One region of the Cupriavidus sp. 22TCCZM04-2 genome, then DNA from elsewhere that is predicted to be linked to it. Evidence: riboswitches for the same ligand, from Rfam matches in the RefSeq annotation. Region 1 holds a riboswitch; the other holds the start of a gene.
The links. A riboswitch is a leader RNA that binds a small molecule or an ion and turns the genes downstream of it on or off. The one in region 1 is predicted to bind glycine.
Positions count from the first base shown of each region.

Region 2: another riboswitch for glycine. It lies ahead of AC3FKG_RS21200 (D-amino acid dehydrogenase); the one in region 1 lies ahead of gcvT (glycine cleavage system aminomethyltransferase GcvT).

Region 1 covers NZ_JBYOJS010000005.1:115,509-119,743, reverse strand. The annotation lists gene gcvP (aminomethyl-transferring glycine dehydrogenase) at 1-871, opposite strand, end outside; gene gcvH (glycine cleavage system protein GcvH) at 967-1,347, opposite strand; gene gcvT (glycine cleavage system aminomethyltransferase GcvT) at 1,452-2,579, opposite strand; glycine riboswitch at 2,676-2,804, opposite strand; glycine riboswitch at 2,826-2,913, opposite strand; gene AC3FKG_RS10600 (YMGG-like glycine zipper-containing protein) at 2,994-3,230, opposite strand; gene AC3FKG_RS10595 (UvrD-helicase domain-containing protein) at 3,508-4,235, shown strand, end outside.
Region 2 covers NZ_JBYOJS010000015.1:105,095-109,329, reverse strand. The annotation lists gene AC3FKG_RS21205 (sigma-54 interaction domain-containing protein) at 1-492, shown strand, start outside; gene AC3FKG_RS21200 (D-amino acid dehydrogenase) at 499-1,749, opposite strand; glycine riboswitch at 1,894-1,993, opposite strand; gene gdhA (NADP-specific glutamate dehydrogenase) at 2,171-3,514, opposite strand; gene AC3FKG_RS21190 (Bug family tripartite tricarboxylate transporter substrate binding protein) at 3,836-4,235, opposite strand, start outside.

The sequences.
Region 1 (4,235 bases):
CGAGCGGCACGCCAAAGCGCTGCGAGTTGCCCACGGCCACGTCGGCGCCCCATTCGCCAGGCGCGGCAATTAGCGTCAGCGCCAGCAGGTCGGCGGCAGCCACCACCAGGCCGCCCGCGGCGTGCACGGCGTCAGCAATGGCGCGGTAGTCGGTCACGTCACCGTTGACGCCCGGGTACTGCAGCAGCACGCCGAACGCGTGGGCCGAAGCGGCGTCGGCAGCCGGGCCGACCTTTACTTCGATGCCCAGCGGCTTGGCGCGCGTGCGTACCACTTCCAGCGTCTGCGGCAGGACGTCGTCGGCCACGTAGAAGGTGTTCGACGCGTGCTTGTTCACGCGCTGCAGCAGCGTCATGGCTTCGGCCGCGGCGGTGCCTTCGTCCAGCATCGACGCGTTGGCGATGTCCAGGCCGGTCAGGTCCGTGACCATCTGCTGGAAGTTCAGCATGGCTTCCAGGCGGCCTTGCGAGATCTCGGGCTGGTAGGGCGTATACGCGGTGTACCAGGCCGGGTTCTCGAAGATATTGCGCAGGACCACGGCCGGGGTCAGCGTGTTGTAGTAGCCCTGGCCGATAAAGCTCTTCAGGACCTTGTTCTTGCCTGCCAGCTTGCGCAGCTTCGCCAGCGCGGCTTCCTCGGCCAGCGGCTCGGTGAATTCGCCCATCGGCATGCCGTCGCGGCGGCGGATGGCTTCGGGAATCACGGCGTCGATCAGCGCGGCGCGGCTGTTGTAGCCGAGCACCTTGAGCATGTGCTGCTGTTCGGGCGTATCGGGGCCGATATGGCGGGAGGCGAAGGCGTCGCGCGCCTCCAGTGCGGCCAGCGTGGGCCGGTTACCTTGGGCGGCGGTCATGGGAAGCGGGGCGTTCATGGCAAGAACCTCGTTGGGGGCGCGGTGGCAGGTGGTCAGCCATGCCGCCGCGCATCAATACAGTGGCCGGCCCGCGCGGGGCCGGCTGGCTGGCGTCAGGCGCCGACGCTGGCCTTGTAGGCGTCGGCCGACATCAGGCCGTTGACGTCGTCGCTGTTGGCCGGCTTGATCTTGAACAGCCACGCGTCGAAGGCGTTGGCGTTCACGCTTTCCGGCGCGGCCGTGGCGGCCTCGTTGACGGCGATGATTTCGCCGGCCACCGGGGCGTAGATGTCGGAAGCGGCCTTCACCGATTCCACCACGGCGAGCGCGTCGCCGGCGCCGACCGACTTGCCCACTTCGGGCAGTTCCAGGAAGACGATATCGCCCAGCGCGTCCTGCGCGTGGTCGGTGATGCCGATGGTCAGGGTGCCGTCGGCTTCGACGCGCACCCACTCGTGCGACTCGGTGTATTTCAGGTCAGCGGGGAAATTCATGAGGGTTCTCCGGATTCAGATTTGTTCTTGGTTCAGGCGCCTGCCATCGGTCGATGGGCCAGGCGCGATGGGCGACCGTTGAGGTGGGCCGGGGCGTTACCGCCTCAGCTCACGAGTGCCTTGCCATTACGCACAAACGGCAGTTTAACCACAGTCGCCGCGAGTTTGCGGTCGCGGATCTCCACCTGCACGGTGTCGCCCACCGCCACGCCCATCGGCAGGCGCGCGAAAGCGATCGACTGCGACAGGGACGGGCTGAAGGTGCCGCTGGTGATTTCGCCATCACCGGCAGCGGTGAGGACCTTCTGGTGCGCGCGCAGCACGCCGCCTTTGTCGCGCAGGATCAGGCCGGCGAACTGCTGGCGCTGGCCGGCGGCGGCGAGCGCCGCCTTGCCGGTGAAATCGCGCTCGCTCAGCAGGTCCACGGTCCAGGCCAGGCCCGCGTCCAGCGGCGAGGTATTGATATCCATGTCCTGGCCGTACAGGTTCATGCCGGCTTCCAGGCGCAGCGTGTCGCGTGCGCCGAGACCGGCGGGGCGCACGCCTGCGGCGTCGAGCTTCTCCCACACCGCGGCAACGTTCTCGGCCGGCACCACGAGTTCGAAGCCGTCCTCACCGGTGTAGCCGGTGCGCGCGACCATGATCTCGCCGATGGCAGGATCCTGGACCACGATGGCGTTGAAGGGCTTGAGGGCGTCGGATGGCTGGGTGGACGGGAAGGCGCTCCATACCTTGGTGCGGGCGTTCGGGCCCTGCACGGCGACGATGGCGAGCGGCAGCGTGCCGGCTGGCGCTACGTCGTCACGGCGCGGGGTGATCGTCACGCCGCTGCCGGTGGCGTCATTGCGCGCGCGGATCCATTCGATATCGCCCAGCGCGGTACTGGCGTTGACCACCAGGCGGAAGCGGTCCTCGGCGAAGAAATAGACGATCAGGTCATCGATCACGCCACCTTTCTCGTCGAGCATGCAGGAGTACAGCGCCTTGCCGGGCGTCTGCAGCTTGTCGACGTTGTTGGCCAGCAGGCCGCGCAGGAAGGTGCGGGTGTTCGGACCGGCGAGGTCGACGACGCACATATGCGACACGTCGAACATGCCCGCGTCGGTGCGCACGGCGTGGTGTTCCTCGATCTGGGAGCCATAGTTGACCGGCATGTCCCAGCCGCCGAAATCGACCATGCGGGCGCCGAGGGCGCGGTGGATAGCGTTGAGGGGCGTGGCCTGGAGCGTCATGGGAATCCTCGGGGGCAATCTCGGTTTCGAAAACGAAAAAGGGTCATCCGCCGCAGCGCTTGCTTCGCTCGAATAGCGTCGCAATCCGCTGCCGCGGATGACCCCTCTGTCCTCGATACCTGAGAGATTACGAGGTCGCCCCGCCTAGCAGGTCCGATCCTCGCGCGCCCCTTCGGTGGGCACGCTCGCCATGGCTGGCGGGTGCCGCTCTCCAGAGTGCGGCATGCATCGTGTGCATGTTGCATGCCGATCCGAACGGTCCATGGTGCCTGAGAGTTTTCGGGTGATACCCCTTCGGCGGCGCAACGGGTGCGCGCTCTCCCGGTCGGATGCGCGCAATGTACGGGAGGGTCCTGCCTTTGTCAACGCGGCAGGCCCGCCCGTTATTGCCGTAAGCGATTGCCTCAGCGCCGATCAGCGGTGGTGGTGATTATCGTCCGTCACGACGTTACCGACCACGCCGCCAAGCGCGGCGCCGCCGAGCGTACCGACCGCACTACCGTTGGTGAGCACGGCACCGCCGACGCCACCGGCCGCGGCGCCGATTGCGGTATTGCGTTGCTTGGGCGTCATATCGGAACAGCCGCCCACCAGGGCAGCTACCGCAACGCCTACCAGTGTCGCCTTGCCAAGGGCTCGTAGAGTTCTCATGATTGGCTCCGGAAGTGACTTCAATGGGCCCGGGGCAGATCGGAATCCACCCCGCCATACCGATTAGAAGCCGCGATATGCCGCAGGTTTTGGCTCTTACCAAGTGTTACTTCAGTAATATCCGCAGCAAGAAAATAGCGATTTCCGCTGACAGAACGGCCCTGCCGGGCGTGTTAACATGGCCGGCTTCGCGCCGGCCGCCGGCATGCTGCGGCATGTTGCGTACCAGGCGCCTCCGCCGCCCTCCGACGCACCTTCCACGCCAGACATCCCACGCATGACCCACGGCCTGAACGCTGCCCAATCCGAAGCCGTCCGCTACCTGGACGGGCCCTGCCTCGTCCTTGCCGGCGCGGGTTCGGGCAAGACCCGCGTGATCACGCAGAAGATCGCGCACCTGATCGAAGACAAGGGCTTCGAGCCGCGCCATATCGCCGCCGTCACGTTTACGAACAAGGCGGCCAAGGAGATGCAGGAGCGCATCGGCAAGCTGATGGAGGGCAAGACCTCGCGCGAGGGCAAGCGCCTGCCGCTCAAGCAGCTCACGGTGTGCACGTTCCACTCGCTAGGCGTGCAGATCCTGCGCCTGGAAGCCGAGCATGTGGGCCTGAAGCCGCAGTTCTCGATCATGGATTCGGACGATTGCTTCGGCCTGATCCAGGAGCAGCTCGGCACCACCGACAAGAAGCTGATCCGCAGCGTGCAGGGCACCATCTCGCTGTGGAAGAACGGCATGGTCGACCCGGAAGCCGCCATCGCGCAGGCCGCCAACGCCGACGAACACCAGGCGGCGCTGGTCTATCGCAACTACGTGGCCACCCTGCATGCTTACCAGGCCGTGGATTTCGACGACCTGATCCGCCTGCCCGCCGAACTCTTCGCGCGCAATGAAACGGTGCAGCTCAAGTGGCAGAACCGCCTGCGCTATTTCCTGGTCGACGAATACCAGGACACCAACGCGTGCCAGTACCAGCTGCTCAAGCTGCTCGCGGGTGGCTCGCACCT
Region 2 (4,235 bases), on a different contig from region 1:
CGCCAGGCGGACCTGCTGCCGCTGGCCTACGCGATCCTGGAAGAAATCTGCCGGCGCACCGAACGCGATGCGCCGGTGCTGTCCGACTCCGCGCTCGCGCTGATGGGCGAGCACGACTGGCCGGGCAATGTCCGCGAACTGCGCAACACGCTGGAACGGCTGGTGATGATGCACGACGGCGGCGAGGTCGATGCATCGATGCTGGCGCCGCTGCTTGGCCGGCGCGCGGTCACGGCACCGGCTCAAGCGCCCGCCACGCAGCCGGTGGTGACGGATACGCCAGCGCCGTTGCTGCCGCCGGCGCCGCAGGGCTACGCCGATGCCATGGCGCAGTACGAGGCCGCATTCCTGACACAGGCGCTGGCTGCCAGCCGCGGCAACGCGCCGCGCGCGGCCGCGGCCATCGGCATCAGCCGCGCGGCGTTCTACAAGAAGCTGGTGGCGCACCGCGCGGCCGGCCGCATGGCGCCGGCCGGGGCGGCGGAGGACTGAGCGAAGTCAGTGAACCGGGTGGCTGGCGGCGATGGTGTGACTGATCATCGCGGCCGTGGCGGCAGAAAGCGTCCAGCCCAGATGTCCGTGTCCCGTGTTGTAGAACACGCGCGTGGCGCGACCGCGCGCGACCCGAGGCATCATGTCGGGCATCATCGGCCGCAGGCCCGCCCATGGCACCGCCCGCGAAGTCTCGATATCGAAATTGCGCCGCACCCATGACACCAGCGGTGCGATGCGGTCCGCCCGGATATCGCGGTTGTCGCCGTTGAATTCGGCGGTGCCGGCGACGCGGAAACGGTCCACGCCCAGCCGGCTGGTCACGATCTTGGCGCTCTCGTCGAGCAGGCTCACATACGGCGCGTTCTTCACGCTGCGCGCGTCATCGAGATGCACGGTGATCGAATAGCCCTTGACCGGATAGACGTTGAGGCGGTCACCCAGCATCGCGGCGATATGGCGGCTGCCCACGCCGGCGCAGACCACTACGGCGGTTCCCTTGATTTCGTGTTCGCCGCCATCCTGCCCCGAAGCGATGGCGGCTTCCGATGCGCCCACGCGCATCGTGACGCCGTCCGGGCGCAGGTCCACGGCCTTCACGTCGACGCCGTGCAGGAACGTCACGCCAAGCCGCTCGCATGCGCGCGCCAGGCCGCGCGTGAACTTGTGGATGTCGCCGGTGGAATCGGACGGCGTGTAGTAGCCGCCGTAGTAATGGCCCTGCAGGGTCGGCTCGATCGAACGGATCTCTTCCGGCGTGACGGCGTAGCGCTCCAGGCCGCCTTCCACCAGCATCTGGTTGGTACGGCCCGCGGCCTCGAAGCTGGGGCGGTCGTGATAGAAGTGCAGGATGCCGCGGCGCTCCAGATTGAAATCGATCTGCTCGCGCTCCGCCATGTCGAACAGGTGCTGGCGCGCGGCGATGGCCAGGCGCGTGGTCTCGATGGTATTCGCGCGGTAGTTGCGGAGGTTGCCGACGAATTCACCGAGCCACGAGTACTTGTGCCACGACGGACGCGGATTGAGCAGCAGCGGCGCGTCGCGCCGCATCATCCATTTGAAGCCCTTGAGCAGCGTGCCGGCATTGTTCCAGACCTCCGCGTTGCAGGCGGAAAGCTGGCCGCCATTGGCGAATGACGTTTCCATCGCCGGATAGTGGTGACGGTCCAGCACGGTGACGCGATAGCCCTGTTTCGCGAGGGTATAGGCGGTCGTGACGCCGGTAATGCCGGCGCCGATGACGAGCATGTGAGACATGACAGATTGTCCTGAAGCAAGGATGAATTTGACCGTTGCCGGTCCCCTGCCCCATCTGTCCGTGGTACCTGAGAGCTTCGGCATGGCCAACGACCATGCCGTCCCCTTCGGTGGGCGCGAAGCGCCTCTCTCCAGATCTGTACTTGCGACGCCACAGTCCTCGGTGCCTGAGAGTTTCCGGGGCGGTTGCTCCGTCGGCGCCGGACCCGCCAAGCGGCGAGCCGGTCTCTCCTGCGATGTCGCACGACGCCGGAGGTTGATCCGGCGCCGCTTGTTTTTTGACAGGCGAGGGCCTGTCGAGCGGGATGATAGCTTGAAGATGCGGGGGTTGGTGAGTGGGGTTATCCCCCACGGCAGAGGGAGATTGGATTTTTGGGATGATTGGCTTGTCGTGCTTGGCGGCCCTCCAGGAACGACAAGATCAAATCACCCCTTGCGCCAGCATTGCATCCGCAACCTTCACAAAGCCCGCGATATTCGCGCCTTCGACGTAGTTCACATAGCCTCCGTCCTTCTGGCCATGGTGAATGCAGTTCTGGTGGATATCCTTCATGATCGCGTGCAGCTTCTCGTCGACCTCCGCGTGGTGCCACGACAGCCGCATGGCGTTCTGCGACATCTCCAGTCCCGACGTGGCCACGCCACCGGCGTTGCTGGCCTTGCCCGGCGCGTAGAGGATCTTCGCGTCAACGAAGCGGTCCACGGCTTCCAGCGTGGAAGGCATGTTGGCGCCTTCGGCCACGCAGATGACGCCATTGCCGAGCAGGGCCTCGGCGTCGTTGCCATCGAGTTCGTTCTGCGTCGCGCACGGCAGCGCCACGTCGGCGGGCACGTGCCACGGCGTGCGGCCTGCCTCGAACGTCAGGCCATGGCGCGCGGCAAAGTCAGAGAGACGGCCGCGCTCTTCGTTCTTGAACGCCATGACTTCGGCAAGCTGTCCAGCGGTCATGCCCTGCGGGTAATGCAGCACGCCGCCGGAGTCCGACAGCGTCAGCACCTTGGCACCCAGTTCGATAGCCTTTTCAGCGCCGTACTGCGCAACGTTGCCCGAGCCGGAAATCAGCACGCGCAGGCCGTCGAAGCCCATGCCGCGGCGGTGAAGCATTTCCTGCGCGAAGTACACCGTGCCGTAGCCGGTGGCTTCCGGACGCATCAGGCTGCCGCCGTACGCCAGGCCCTTGCCCGTGAACACGCAGGCGGACTGGTTCGACAGCTTCTTCATCATGCCGGCCATGAAGCCGACTTCGCGCGCACCCACGCCGATGTCGCCGGCAGGGATGTCAGTGTCCGGACCCAGGTGGCGGAACAGCTCGGTGACCAGGGCCTGGCAGAAGCGCATCACCTCGGCGTCCGACTTGCCCTTCGGGTCGAAGTCGGAACCGCCCTTGCCGCCGCCCATCGGCAGCGTGGTCAGCGCGTTCTTGAAGGTCTGCTCGAAGCCCAGGAACTTCAGCACCGACAGGTTCACCGTCGGGTGAAAGCGCATGCCGCCCTTGAACGGGCCGATGGCCGAGCTGTGCTGCACGCGGAACGCGCGGTTGACCTGCACGCGGTTCTGGTCGTCGGTCCACGCCACGCGGAACTGGATCACGCGCTCGGGTTCGACCAGGCGCTCGAGCAGCGCCTGGTCGGCATAGCGCGGGTGACGCTCGACAAACGGCCAAAGCGTCATCATGACTTCTTTCACGGCCTGCAGGAATTCGGGCTGGCCGGGGTCGCGCCGGGCTACGCCGGCCAGGAATGCGTCGAGGGAGGGAGAATTCACGGGATGTCTCTGCTGTGCTGGAAAGATCGGCCGCGCCGGATGCGTGCCCGGCTTGCGTGCCGTAAGAATTGCGCGATTCGTGGAACTACCCCGGCCAACGCAATTGTTAATACATTGACGAAATGCGATGAATGTATTAACGGGGCAACACTTTACCACCGTGAAGCGATTTCCCGACAGTCAAAACTGCTTGACCGTTACGCATGCGACCCGAAAATCCCCCCCAAACGGGACTGCGATTAAACGGCATGGCAAGGCGCCGCCACGTCTGTGCGCCCTGCAGTTCCCCGCCAAGCACGATCACGCGGTTGTTGGCCCAGCTCAGTCCATCGTGATCTTGCCCTGCTCGATCACCGTCTTCCAGCGCTTGAGTTCCTGGTTCTCGAACTGCGCGAACTGCTCCGGCGTATTGGCCACCACCTCGAAGCCGCTTTCGGCCAGCTTCTCGCGCATCTTCGGCTCGTTGAGCGCGCCGACCAGCGCGCCATGCAGGCGGCTCTTCACCTCGGGCGACAGCCCGCGCGGTGCGGCAATACCCTGCCACGAATAGACCTCGACGTCCTTCACGCCGCCTTCGGCCATGGTCGGCACATTGGGCAGCACCGCGGCACGCTTGTCCGACGTCACCGCCAGCGCGCGCAACTTGCCGGTGCGGATATGCTGCAGCACGGCGTTGATGTTCTGGAACGACACGTCGACCTGTCCGGCCAGCAGGTCCGAG